Regions from separate parts of the Companilactobacillus sp. genome, predicted to be linked through region 2. Evidence: a T-box and tRNA genes for the amino acid it is inferred to sense, from the RefSeq annotation. Region 2 holds a T-box; the other holds one or more tRNA genes.
The links. A T-box is a leader RNA that pairs with one kind of tRNA and senses whether it is charged. The one in region 2 lies ahead of LKF16_RS02925 (valine--tRNA ligase), so its partner is inferred to be a tRNA-Val.

Region 1 (6,924 bases), 560 kb from region 2:
TACGCCGCTCAAGAAGCATTAACTAATGGTATCGATGACCCACTAGAAATGAGAGATATTTATCAAAAACGTCGTGATTATATCGTGGCTCAATTAAACGATATTGGTTATAAGACAATCATGCCACAAGGTGCTTTTTATACATTCTCAGAAATTCCAGCCGAATTTGGACTAAGTTCAGTTGAATTTGCTGAAAAATTAGCCGAAGAAGGTAAAGTCGGCGTTACTCCAGGCGTTGCCTTTGGCGAGGGTGGCGAAGGTCACTTCAGAATGTCTTATGCATCATCAATGGAAGATATCGAAGAAGCTATGAAACGTCTTCGTGTATTCACAGAAAACTTAAAAGCAGAAGTCTAAGACAAAAGTATAAATAAGGGATGAAAAAATATGAGTGAAGGTTTTGAGGTCGCAATATTAGGTGCTACTGGCGCCGTGGGAACACGTTTAATACAACAATTGGAACAATCAACTATTCCAGTATCAAAGATCAGATTATTGGCATCAAGTCGTTCAGCTGGTAAGACTCTTCAATTCAAGGGTCAAGATGTCACAGTTGAAGAAGCTAAGCCAGAATCATTTGAAGGAGTCGATATCGTTTTAGCATCAGCTGGTGGTAGCGTATCAAAGAAATTATTGCCAGAAGCTGTTAAGCGTGGTGCTGTCTGTGTCGACAATACTAGTGCATTTAGAATGGAACCAGATGTTCCGCTAGTAGTTCCAGAAGTTAATGAAAAAGCTTTGTACAAGCATCATGGAATCATTGCCAATCCAAATTGTTCAACGATTCAAATGATGGTTGCACTTGAACCAATCCGTAAGGAATTTGGTTTGAAGCAAATTATCGTTTCAACTTATCAAGCTGCATCAGGTGCTGGTCAATCAGCACTTAACGAATTAAAGGAACAAGCTCAAGAATTTCTTGATGGCAAGGATATGGAAGCTAATATTTTCCCAACAAAGGGTGATAAGAAGCATTATCCATTAGCATTTAACTTGTTGCCACAAATTGATGTTCTAGAGGACAATCTCTATTCTCATGAAGAGTGGAAGATGATCCACGAAACTAAGAAGATCATGTTAGATGACATGGATTCTCCTGATATCAAGGTCACGGCTACTTGTGTTCGTGTACCTGTTCCAATTAGTCATGGTGAGTCAATCTGGATCGATACTGTTGATCACGAAAATGCATCAGTTGACAAAATCAGAGAAGCTGTTGCTAACTTCCCAGGCGCTGTTCTGGAAGATGATCCTGCAAACCAAATTTATCCACAACCAATCAATGCGACAGGCAAGCGTGAAACATTTGTTGGACGTATTCGTCCTGACCTTGAAAACAAAGGTGCATTCAATCTTTGGGTAGTTTCAGATAACTTACTTAAAGGTGCAGCTTGGAATACTGTTCAAATCGCAGAACGCTTAGTTGCCGACGATTTAGTTCATGTAAATTAATACCACTTAAAAAATCGACTAACTCTATTTTGAGGATTAGTCGATTTTTTGAATTAGATTGATATAATGATGTCAGTAATTAAAATTTTTTTGTCGAGGGATGTTATGAGCAGTTCAGAATATTTTGAGATTCAAGAAGTTGATAGTTTCGGAAATGATAATCGCATGGACCCATACATGGCTATGGACCTTGAATTCACATTTGGCGTGATGGATACCGAAGAAAACTATGAAACTTTTCGTAAGCAATATGATAAATTAGATGATAAACGTTTTAAACGGATGATTTCTGACTCAGTCACAGTACCAATGAAGTCATTAGGAATGGATCCATGGTTTGATGATTACTTTTTAACCGTTAAGGATCAAATGACTTTGGATAACTTTAAGCAAAACGTTGACCAAGTGTTGAATTCACCATATGATGCTCCAACAAAATTAGTCGGTGAACAATTAATGGTTGCAATCGTTGAAGGCCTTCCAAGCGTCGGTCATGATGAATTTTTACAGACGAAAAACGCCATGGCACAATCTTCAGCCGATAAAGTATATCGCGTTTATGGAGTAGGGACAGTTGGCTTTAATTTCAGTGATTACGATATTGCATTGCAAGTAGCAGAAGCAATGTATAAAAAGGCTAGCGTGAAGTTAAACGACATCGTTCCAGAAATGAAAATCGAATCTAGCATGTTATTAGATTATCCATTGCATATTGTGACTTATGATCGTAATAAAGATGGAGATTATGAAGCAATCACGCCGATTCAAAAATTGGTTCCTAAAAAGGATCCTAGTGAGATCAAAGATTATAAGTAAATTGACAACCCAGATGGGTTGTTTTTTTGTTTTATCTATTGTTATTCACTTTAGCCCTTTCATAAAAATTATAATATGCTAATCTTAAATTAAAGAGAGGGGAGGGGCTTTTTATGAACTCTAATAGAATCAAACTTTATGGTACTTTGACTATTGGTGTGATTGCGTTTATTCTTCAATTTGCATTTCATCAGGCATTAGCAGCCCAATGGATTATTAGTATTTTAGGGACAATTTTAGCTCTGATCATGTTTATTGATATGATCAAAGTTTTAAAATCTGGTAATTTTGGAGTCGATTTATTGGCTATTACTGCCATCGTTGCAACGATTGCTCTCGGCGAATATTGGGCTGGTTGGATCGTGCTTCTGATGCTTACTGGTGGAGATACTTTGGAAGAATATGCAGCCAACAAAGCTAAGAGCGAACTCAAGTCATTGCTAGATAATTCTCCGTCTAAAGCACATGTCTATCAGGGGGAAAGTATCAAAGATGTTGATATTGAACATGTCAAGGTCGGCGACAAACTACTGATCAGACCAAAGGAACAAGTCCCAGTCGATGGTATTGTCTATGAGGGTAATTCAAGTGTTGACGAATCATCGCTGACAGGTGAGTCCGTTCCAGTAGATATTGAAAAAGGTTCACATGTTATGTCAGGATCCATCAACGGCGAAGTTCCCTTCAAGATCACAGCTGAAAAGATTGCTGCTGAAAGTGAGTATCAGGCCATTGTTAAATTGGTCAAGGAGTCTGAAACTAACCCCGCACGTTTTGTTAGATTAGCTGATCGTTACGCGGTTCCATTTACGATCATCGCTTATATCATTGCTGGATTGGCTTGGTATTTGTCTGGAGATCCGATAAGAATCGCTCAGGTACTAGTTGTTGCTTCGCCATGTCCATTGATTTTGGCAGCTCCAATAGCTTTCGTATCAGGAATGAGTCGTAGCAGTAGAAATGGCATCATCGTTAAATCAGGTACTGCACTTGAAAAAATTTCTTCGGCAAAAACAATGGCATTTGATAAAACCGGAACGATTACACGTGGTCATTTGGTAGTTCAAGATGTCAAAATCTCACCCGATTTTATGCCAGAAACAGTCTATCAGTATGCAGCTTCGATTGAACAAAATTCAAGCCACGTCATGGCTGAAGCAATTGTTGACTACGCTTTAGCTCAACAAATTGAAATGAAAGATGTGGATGACGTAAAGGAAATTACCGCTGAAGGTATCGTTGGGGTTATTGATGGTCATTACGTCAAAGTTGGTAACCCTGAATTCGTTACTAAATATCCAGTTGAAAAAGTCGAAGGATCATCAGTTTATGTTTCAATTGACGAGCGGTTTGCCGGCGTTTATAGTCTGGTCGATGAGATTCGTCCTGAAGCTAAAGAAACGATTGCACGTCTCAAAACATATGGATTCAACAACATCTTAATGATTACAGGCGACAAAAAAGAGACAACTGAAAAGGTTGCCTCCGAAGTGGGTATAACTAAAGCATATCCATCAAGTTTGCCTGCTGACAAAGTTAAAATTATTCAAACCTTGCCTAAAGAGTATCATCCTGCTGTCATGGTAGGAGATGGCGTTAACGACGCACCTGCCTTGGCATTAGCCGATGTCGGTATTGCTATGGGCTACAAAGGTGCCAATGCCGCTAGTGAATCGGCTGATGCGGTAGTTTTAAAAGATGATCTCGGTAAAGTTGCTGAAGTTGCCAAGATATCTGACGATACCTTAAAAGTTGCTAAGCAAGCTGTTTTAATAGGTATTTTGATCTGTATCATCTTGATGCTGATTGCTGGTTTTGGTTTAATTCCAACAATCATCGGTGCCATGCTTCAAGAGGTTGTCGATACTGTCACGATTCTTTACGCATTGCGTGCTAGAAGCGATAATCTGTGATTATTTCCAACCATAGGTTTCTAAATTCATATCACGTTTATACATTTTGGAAACGTAAGGATTTCCATCAACAATGAAACGCATCTTTTTATCAGTCCATTCGCCTTTATTGGGCACTCCAATTCTTGGAGTTTCCAATATATTTGCAGGTGTTTTGGACTTTTTTAATTCAAACTGGAAATTGGCACTATTGAGCATTGTCCCGGAAAGCTCCTTATCCATAATTCCAAATGCTCGGATCCATTTTGCAGGGCCGTTAGTAGTGTCAAAGTCAGTTTTCTTTCGATTCAGATCCATGATATCTTTACCGTCGATTGGTTCGATGCCACGAATAAGGACGCCGTTGGGCAGTCCTTTTTTTTGGATGCTGATATCCATATCCAACCAGCTGTGAATCGAATAAATATAAATTGTGCCACCTTGTTGGTAAAGTGGGTCATTAGCTTCTGAGTGTCTGCCACCATAACTGTGGGCGGCCATATCATCTGGTCCCAAATAAGCTTCGGTCTCAACGATTATTCCTGACAATAATCCTTGCTCTGAATGATAGGTTAGCTTATGTCCCAACATTTCTTTGGCAATTTGAATTGTTGAACCAGTTTGAAAAAAGTCGTTTGTGGTAGTAATTAAGTCAGTCAAAATAGGTACCTCGAAAAAAGTTTAGATATTTAGCAAAAATTACTTGCGTTGGTTCTCATACTTAATATATAATACTCTTTGTGCTTACGAAAGAAAGCAAATGACCCCTTGGTCAAGTGGTTAAGACACCGCCCTTTCACGGCGGTAACATGGGTTCAAATCCCGTAGGGGTCACTATTTGGAGGATTAGCTCAGCTGGGAGAGCATCTGCCTTACAAGCAGGAGGTCACAGGTTCGATCCCTGTATCCTCCACTAAATAGACAAGCTAGAAATCATCGATGATGGTTCCTAGCTTTTTTTCTGTCTCGAAAAGATTGTCTTTAGAAATCTGTTCATTAGTTGGAGATAACTGAACCGCGTTTACTTGATCGCAATTGATCAAAGAAAATGCGTAAAATGCTGTGATCAGTATTGCTAGTAAAATTAAGCCACTTCTGATAACTATTGTCATTTGAATATCTCCCAAGTTGATTTATTTTCAAATTTAGATTAACACCGTAATGAAAATTTTGAGTCAATTTTTTGTAAAATTTGTGTAAAAAAATCCAGACATTAGTTCAATACTAATTGTCTGGAAGAATTTAATTTAAATTATTAGCATGATATTTCCAATGAATCGATAGATAACGTCGGTCGTTGAAAATTTATTGAATACTTTTAGTAAGACCATTATCAAAGTAAAAGCGATAACCGCAATGGTTGCCAGCAAGTTGATATATCCTAAGAAGAATAGGACTACGGTAGCAATTGCGATTGCAATGATCTGAATGGCTGAGTTCATTTCGCCATCGAAGTAAGTGATCATGACTGCAGTGATGTTGATCAACAGCAGCGGAACTACAAAATTTATTGAGATAAAGTGTGAATAGTAGAAGAATATTGCAATCGAGACAAAACTTGGAACGATAAAATCGTTGATCAAAGTAGTCAGCATTGAATATTTTTGCGGAATGTAACGAGTTGAGAATAAAAAGGCGATTTGGGCAAATATCAAGATCATGACGAAAATATTCATCGACTTGAATCCAATTGCACAAATTAAAATGTAGATCACCGAATAGGTGATACTAAATAATATATTTGGCTTTAGCGGAAGCATGAATTCCTTATATAGTGCAACCATCGCTACTAGTGCTAATAAATAATAGTTGATCGAGTTATTAGGCAGATGATGAATTAACACGAATGCGACCGCGAAAACGTGAAAACTAACTAGTTCGATCAATGACTTGATCAAATTTTTGACTCTTGTGTGATCCATGTGTAGCTCCTTTACATATGAATTTATACTAATTGACTGTACGACAAATTTCAATTCAATCTTTTTATGAAAAAATCATTTTTTGTGGTAATCTAGTAAAAGGTTCCTGATGGGATCCTTTTTTGTTTAACAAAGGAGAGGCCCTGTAACCGAAAGGTGGAAAATTTATAATGTCAAAGAATTACTTATTTACATCCGAATCTGTTTCAGAAGGACATCCAGATAAAATTGCTGATCAAATTAGTGACGCAATCCTTGATGCCTTGCTTGAGCAAGATAAGAATGCGCGTGTTGCCTGTGAGACAACCGTAACAACTGGTTTGGTACTCGTAGTTGGTGAAATTTCAACAACAGCTTACGTAGACATCCAAAGCGTTGTTCGTAACACAATTAAAGAAATTGGATACGATGGTTCAAATCCAGGTTTCGACGGTGGAAGTTGTGCAGTTCTAGTAGCTCTAGACGAACAATCTCCCGATATCGCACAAGGTGTAGATGATGCCCTTGAAAAAAGAGAATCAGCTAAAGATGCTGATCCATTGGATCAAATTGGTGCTGGTGATCAAGGTTTCGTATTTGGTTTTGCCACAGACGAAACTAAAGAATACATGCCATTGCCAATCTCTTTAGCACATAAACTTATGCGTAAAACCGCTGAAGTACGTAAAGACGGAACGCTTGATTATTTAATGCCTGATGCTAAATCTCAAGTTACTGTTGAATACGACGAAAACGACAAACCAGTTCGTATCGACACGATCGTTTTAAGTACACAGCACAAAGAAGAAGCAACACTTGATCAGATTCAAAAAGATATCAAGAAATATGTTATTGATGCAGTA
Region 2 (6,924 bases):
TGCCAGAAGACTATCTCGAATATTTCTATATGGTTTCTGATGAGATCCAAAAGCTCTACGATGGCTTAAACAGCGAACGCGTGAATATGGAAGATATCAGCAAGCAAGTTATCGTGACTCAAGAAGATCTTGATAATCTAGTTCAAAAAACGAACGCCTTGAAGAAAACTGTTATATTGGATGAAAAGTTATTCCAGTATGCTAATCGCTTCGCAGATCGAGACGACGATTTCAAAGATAACTTAGAACATGCACGCTCATTGTTCGATGATGATTTTGACTACGATGCAGCATTTGAAGTCCTTTCAAAGTCGCTTGAAACCGTTGAACCAGGTTCAGTCGATAGAATAAAAGATACAATTAGTGCATAAAAGTTGTTTTTGTTGTAGATTATAATAGGTAAAAAATTTAAGGCCGTTGAGGCCTTTTTATTTTGGTGGGAAAATTATGATATATTTTGATAACAGTGCAACAACAAAAATTGAGGATTCAGTATTAAAGACATACAACGTCGCTAGTCAAGAATACTTTGGCAATCCATCCAGTTTGCATAAACTGGGACTAAAAGCATTTGAGCTACTTGAATCATCCAGAAAGAACATTGCTAATTTAATGGGATTTAAACCCCATGAAATCTTTTTTACTAGTGGTGGTACCGAGGGTAATAACTGGATCATTAAAGGAACTGCTTTTAAAAAGCGTGAGTTCGGTAAACATATTATTACTTCATCGATCGAACATCCATCAGTTATGAACACGATGGCACAACTTGAACAATTAGGATTTGAAGTCACTTATTTACCTGTAGATAAAACAGGTCATGTTAGTGCTAAAGACTTAAAAGAAGCTATTCGTGATGATACGATCTTGGTGTCGGTAATGGCCGTTAACAATGAGATCGGTTCGATCGAACCAATCAAAGAAATTGCTCGAGTTTTAGACGATTATCCAAGTATTAGTTTGCATGTCGATGGCACTCAAGCAATCGGCAAGGGTATCGATGATCAATTTATCGATCCACGCGTCGACTTTTATACTTTCTCTGGACATAAATTCCATGCACCTAGAGGGATTGGATTTATCTACATGAAAGAAGGTAAACAGCTCGAACCTTTGATGGCCGGTGGCGGTCAAGAAAAAGGCCAACGCAGCGGTACGGAAAATACTCCAGCAATTGCTGCCATGGCAAGGGCTTTACGTTTATTAAAGGAAAATGAAGCTGCTAAGTCTGCTGAAATGTTGAAATTAAAGACTATGTTGATCGAACATTTACAAACGCTCGACAACGTCCATGTGTTTTCAAAATTAGCACCCGATTTTGCTCCTCACATTATTTGCTTTACTATCGATGGAGTTCGTGGAGAGACAACTGTTCATACTTTTGAAGACCGAGATATTTATATTTCTACCACAAGTGCTTGTTCTTCGAAAAAAGGCTTAGAATCAGGCACCTTAAAGGCTATGAATACTCGTGAAAGTATCGCAACAAGTGCAATTCGTGTTAGTTTGGACGAGAACAATACAGAACAAGAAATGAAAGAATTCATCAAAAATTTAGACGAGATCCATGACCATTTTCAAATTTTAAACTAGGAGAAACATATGCAATATACTGAAATTATGGTTCGCTATGGCGAACTATCGACAAAGGGAAAGAACCGCAAGAATTTCATTGGCCGCTTGCACGGAAACGTAACTAAAGTGTTAAAGGATTTTCCTGACCTTAAATTACAACCACATCGCGATCGTCTCCATATCAAATTAAATGGAACCGATGCTCAACCAATTATGGAAAAACTTAAACGAGTTTTTGGTATCCAAACTTTTTCATTGAGTGTCAAGGTTTCAAAAGATTTTGAAGATGTGAAGAAAAAAGCCATCGAAATGATGCATGAAGCATATCAACCTGGCGATAGTTTCAAAGTTGCCACGAAGCGTTCTGATCATTCATATCCACTTGACACTAATCAGATCAACTTACAACTTGGGGATGCTATTTGCGAGGAATTTCCTGATATTCCTGTTGAGATGAAACGTCCAGATATTAAGATTTCGGTTGAAGTTCGCCAAGATGGAATCTATTTATCATACTTGACGGTTAAAGGTGCCGGTGGTCTTCCAGTTGGTACAGCAGGTAAAGCTATGTTGATGCTATCTGGTGGGATCGACTCACCGGTTGCTGGTTATTTAGCTATGAAGCGTGGCGTGGACATTGAGATGGTCCATTTCTTTAGTCCACCATATACTTCTGAACAAGCTTTGAATAAGGCTAAAGAGCTAACTAGTAAATTGACCGTTTACGGTGGCAATATCAAATTTATCGAAGTACCTTTTGCCGAGATTCAAGAAACTATCAAGGCCTCAGTTCCTGAAGGATATTTGATGACGATTCAACGTCGATTCATGCTGAGATTAACTGACATGCTCCGTGAAAAAGAAGGCGGGTTAGCAATTTTCAATGGTGAAGCTGTTGGACAAGTGGCTTCGCAAACGTTGGAAAGTATGGCTGCAATCAATGATGTCACGACAACGCCAATTTTACGTCCAGTAGCAACGATGGATAAAACTGAGATCATTAAACTCGCCGAAGATATCGATACCTTCAACTTATCGATCCAACCATTTGAAGATTGCTGTACAGTTTTTGCTCCACCAGCACCAAAGACTCGTCCCGGCATCGAAAAGACACGCGAATTTGAAAGCGTCCTAGATATTGACGGTTTGATCAAGCGTGCCATGGATGGCGTTAAGATCACTACGATCGAACACGGCGACCACTTTATGGAACAAGACCAAAAGCAAATCAATGATTTACTATAGAAATTGTTTGACGATTTAACAAAAATGTTTTAATATCAATTCAACAGCTTTGAACAGGAGTGTCATTAGAATAAATTTCAGAAAGAGCAATATTTGCTGAGAGTTGCTTAATTTTGAATATTGACTGTTACCTGCGAGCTATCATATGATCGGGCCATCCGTTATCTGTAAGTGAAGGGTAAATATTACCCTTAATTTAGGTGGCACCGCGAGCATTCGTCCTATTCGGACGGGTGCTCTTTTTTTATTTAAAAATGGAGGACAATATGAGAGAAATCGATATGGATACAAAATATAATCCAACCGAAGTTGAAAAAGGCCGTTATCAAACTTGGCTTGATCAAGGCGTTTTCAAACCTTCTGGCGACAAGAAAGCAAAGCCTTATTCAATCGTTATCCCACCACCAAATGTTACTGGTAAGTTGCATTTAGGTCATGCTTGGGACACAACGATTCAAGATACTTTGATCAGATACAAGCGTATGCAAGGATACGATACTTTGTATCTTCCAGGAATGGATCACGCTGGTATTGCTACACAAGCTAAGGTTGAAGCTAAATTACGCGAACAAGGAATTTCTAGATACGATCTAGGTCGTGAGAAGTTCGTTCAAGAAGTTTGGAAATGGAAAGATGAATTCGCAGGGATCATTAAATCTCAATGGGGTAAATTAGGACTTTCATTAGACTATTCTCGTGAACGCTTCACACTTGATGAGGGACTTTCTAAAGCGGTTCGCAAAGTCTTCGTTAAGCTTTACAACGAAGGTTTGATCTATCGTGGCGAATACATCATCAACTGGGATCCTCAACTTCAAACTGCTTTATCAGATATTGAAGTTATCCATAAGGATGATCAAGGTGCTTTTTATCACGTTAAGTATCCATATGCTGATGGTTCTGGCTTTATTGAAATTGCAACAACACGTCCTGAAACAATGTTTGGGGATGTTGCCGTAGCCGTTGCTCCAGACGATGAACGTTATAAAGACGTAGTTGGTAAAGAAGTTATCGTTCCTCTAGTTGACCGTAAGATTCCGATCATTACTGATCATTACGTTGATAAAGACTTTGGAACTGGTATGGTTAAGATTACGCCAGCCCATGACCCTAACGACTTTTTAGTTGGTAACCGTCATGACTTGAAACGTATCAATACCATGAATCCTGATGGAACAATGAATGAAAATGCTGGTAAATACAAGGACATGGATCGTTTCGATGCACGTAAGGCAATCGTTAAAGACTTACAGGATCAGGGCTATATGATCAACATTGAACCATATGTTCACAGTGTTGGACATTCAGAACGTTCTGGCGTTCAAGTTGAACCAAGACTTTCAACGCAATGGTTCGTTAAGATGAAGCCACTTGCCGAAGCTGCGTTGAAGAACCAAGAAGGCGACAACAAGGTAAACTTTGTTCCTGAAAGATTTGAAGGCACATTCACTCAATGGATGGATAACGTTCATGATTGGGTTATTTCTAGACAATTATGGTGGGGTCACAGAATTCCAGCTTGGTATAACAAAAAGACCGGCGAAACATACGTTGGCGAAGAAGCACCTAAAGATATTGAAAACTGGGATCAGGAATCAGATGTTCTTGATACATGGTTCTCAAGTGCTTTATGGCCATTTTCAACAATGGGTTGGCCTGATGAAGACGCAGCTGACTACAAACGTTATTTCCCAACAAATACTTTAGTTACTGGATATGACATTATTTTCTTCTGGGTTTCAAGAATGATTTTCCAAAGTTTGAAATTCACTGGAAAACGTCCATTTGACCACGTTGTGATTCATGGCTTGATTCGTGATGAACAAGGTAGAAAAATGAGTAAGTCATTGGGTAATGGTATTGACCCAATGGATGTTATCGATAAGTATGGTGCCGATGCACTTCGTTGGTTCTTAATGGTTGGATCGACTCCTGGTCAGGATACACGTTTTAGCTATGACAAGATGGATGGTGCTTGGAACTTTATCAATAAGATCTGGAATGCTTCTCGTTTCGTTATCATGAACTTGGACGACGATACGCCAGCAATGGATGATCTTTCAAAAGTAACTAGTTATGATTTATCTGACAAGTGGATCCTAGCCAAATTAAATACAACAGTTAACGAGGTCACTCGTTTGTTGGACAAATTTGAATTTGGCGAAGCAGGCAGAAATCTTTATAACTTTATTTGGAACGATTTCTGTGACTGGTACATCGAAATGAGTAAAGCTACATTAACTGGTGACGATGAAGCTGCTAAAACTCAAAAGAAGATGATCTTGACTTATGTTCTTGATCAAACATTGAGATTGATGCACCCAATCATGCCATTTGTTACTGAAAAAATTTGGTTATCAATGCCACACAATGGCGAATCAATTTCGTTAGCTAAATATCCTGAAAATCATGATGAATTTAAGGACGATTCAGCTGTAGAACAAATGGAAGTCATGATCGAATTGATCAAATCTGTTAGAAAGATTCGCCTTGAAGCTAATGCACCATTATCAAGTGCAATTGACATCTTCATCAAGCCTCAAACTGATGAGATCAAAGAAATCCTTTTGAACAATCAAGAATACATCGACCGATTTGCTCATCCAAAGGAACTTAAGATAGAAACAGATCTTCAAGCACCTGAATTAGCAATGACTGCCGTAACTAATGGGACAGAAGTGTATATTCCATTAGCTGAGTTGATTGATTTGGACGAAGAGATTGCTCGTCAAAATGAAGAGATGGAGAAAATGGATAAAGAAATTTCTCGAATTGAAAAGAAACTTTCAAACGAGAACTTTGTCAATAAGGCTCCTGAAAAAGTCGTTGATGAACAAAAAGCTAAATTAGCTGATTATCAAAGTCGTCAAGACAAGATCAGCCAAAGAATCGCTCAACTTAAAAAGAATAAGTAACGATGAAAAATAAAACATCTAGCCATTTGACTAGATGTTTTTTTGTAAAGGACAGTATTATGATTGAAACTTATGAACAAGCAGTTAATTATATTCATTCATTGCCCAGGATGCACAAACGAAATGATCTGACCGATATCAAGAATGCTCTAAAGAAGCTTGGCAATCCGCAAAATGATTATCCGACCGTCCATGTCACTGGAACTAACGGAAAGGGTTCAACTGTCAATTACTTAGCCAATCTGCTTGAAAAAACCAATCGTCGCGTAGGAATGTTTACTTCGCCTTTTGTTATTAAATTCAATGAAAGAATTCAGATCAATCATCAAATGATCAGCGACCAGGAGATTGTTAAGTTGGTCAATGAGATCATTGAAAAGACTCAAGGGATCAACTTGATCGAATTTGAATTTGTGACCGTAATGGGATTTTTGTATTTCCGTGGAAAAGTCGACATTGCTATTATTGAGGTAGGCATAGGTGCTGAACACGACAAGACAAATGTTATTACGCCAATTCTTTCTATTATTACTTCAATTGGATTAGATCACGAAAAAATAATTGGTCCAACCATTCAAGATATCGCAATTGAAAAATCTGGAATCATAAAACCGCAAGTACCGGTGGTATGCGGGACGTTGCCCGATTCCGTGAAATTGATCATTCAAGACAAGGCTGAAAAAGAAAAAAGTGGTCTATTCGAACTAGGAGAAGATTTTTTTGTAAAAGGCTTTCAAACCAAAGATTATAGAAATCAATTTACATATTGGGAAAAATTAGTTACAATTCAAGACATTCAGGTTTTCGGATTTGAAAAAACAGACGCTGCAAATGCAGCAATTGCAATCAAAGCTTTTATCTTAATTGAGCAAATGGCACAAACCCAGTTATCTAGCCGGTTTGTCGTCCAAAATATCGATGATCATCAGTTGCTAGGAAGAGAACAAATCGTTCAAAATCATCCACTTGTATTAATGGATGGAGCACATAATATCGATGCAGTTGCTAATTTAATAAATTCTTTAAATGCAAACTGGCCTAAAAAAGATACAATTGTCTTATATACAGGGATGAAGGACAAGGATAGAGCCGATATCTTAAAGATCATCGCTCCAAAAGTTCAATCGGTATATGTATCAAATCTTTTATTATCAAGGGCTGCCAAAAAAGAAGATTATGATTTGTCCGA

Region 1: it has a tRNA-Val gene. The T-box ahead of LKF16_RS02925 (valine--tRNA ligase) is inferred to sense a tRNA for this amino acid. The anticodon was not compared.

What each region holds. Positions count from the first base shown of each region.
Region 1 covers NZ_JAKVLR010000001.1:14,557-21,480, forward strand. The annotation lists gene LKF16_RS00070 (aminotransferase class I/II-fold pyridoxal phosphate-dependent enzyme) at 1-357, shown strand, start outside; gene LKF16_RS00075 (aspartate-semialdehyde dehydrogenase) at 388-1,452, shown strand; gene LKF16_RS00080 (hypothetical protein) at 1,558-2,268, shown strand; gene LKF16_RS00085 (heavy metal translocating P-type ATPase) at 2,382-4,181, shown strand; gene LKF16_RS00090 (DNA-3-methyladenine glycosylase) at 4,182-4,820, opposite strand; tRNA gene LKF16_RS00095 (tRNA-Glu) at 4,923-4,994, shown strand; tRNA gene LKF16_RS00100 (tRNA-Val) at 5,001-5,073, shown strand; gene LKF16_RS00105 (hypothetical protein) at 5,087-5,272, opposite strand; gene LKF16_RS00110 (hypothetical protein) at 5,408-6,082, opposite strand; SMK box riboswitch at 6,173-6,255, shown strand; gene metK (methionine adenosyltransferase) at 6,253-6,924, shown strand, end outside.
Region 2 covers NZ_JAKVLR010000001.1:575,852-582,775, reverse strand. The annotation lists gene LKF16_RS02940 (septation ring formation regulator EzrA) at 1-371, shown strand, start outside; gene LKF16_RS02935 (cysteine desulfurase family protein) at 448-1,593, shown strand; gene thiI (tRNA uracil 4-sulfurtransferase ThiI) at 1,603-2,820, shown strand; T-box leader at 2,861-3,047, shown strand; gene LKF16_RS02925 (valine--tRNA ligase) at 3,087-5,735, shown strand; gene LKF16_RS02920 (bifunctional folylpolyglutamate synthase/dihydrofolate synthase) at 5,795-6,924, shown strand, end outside.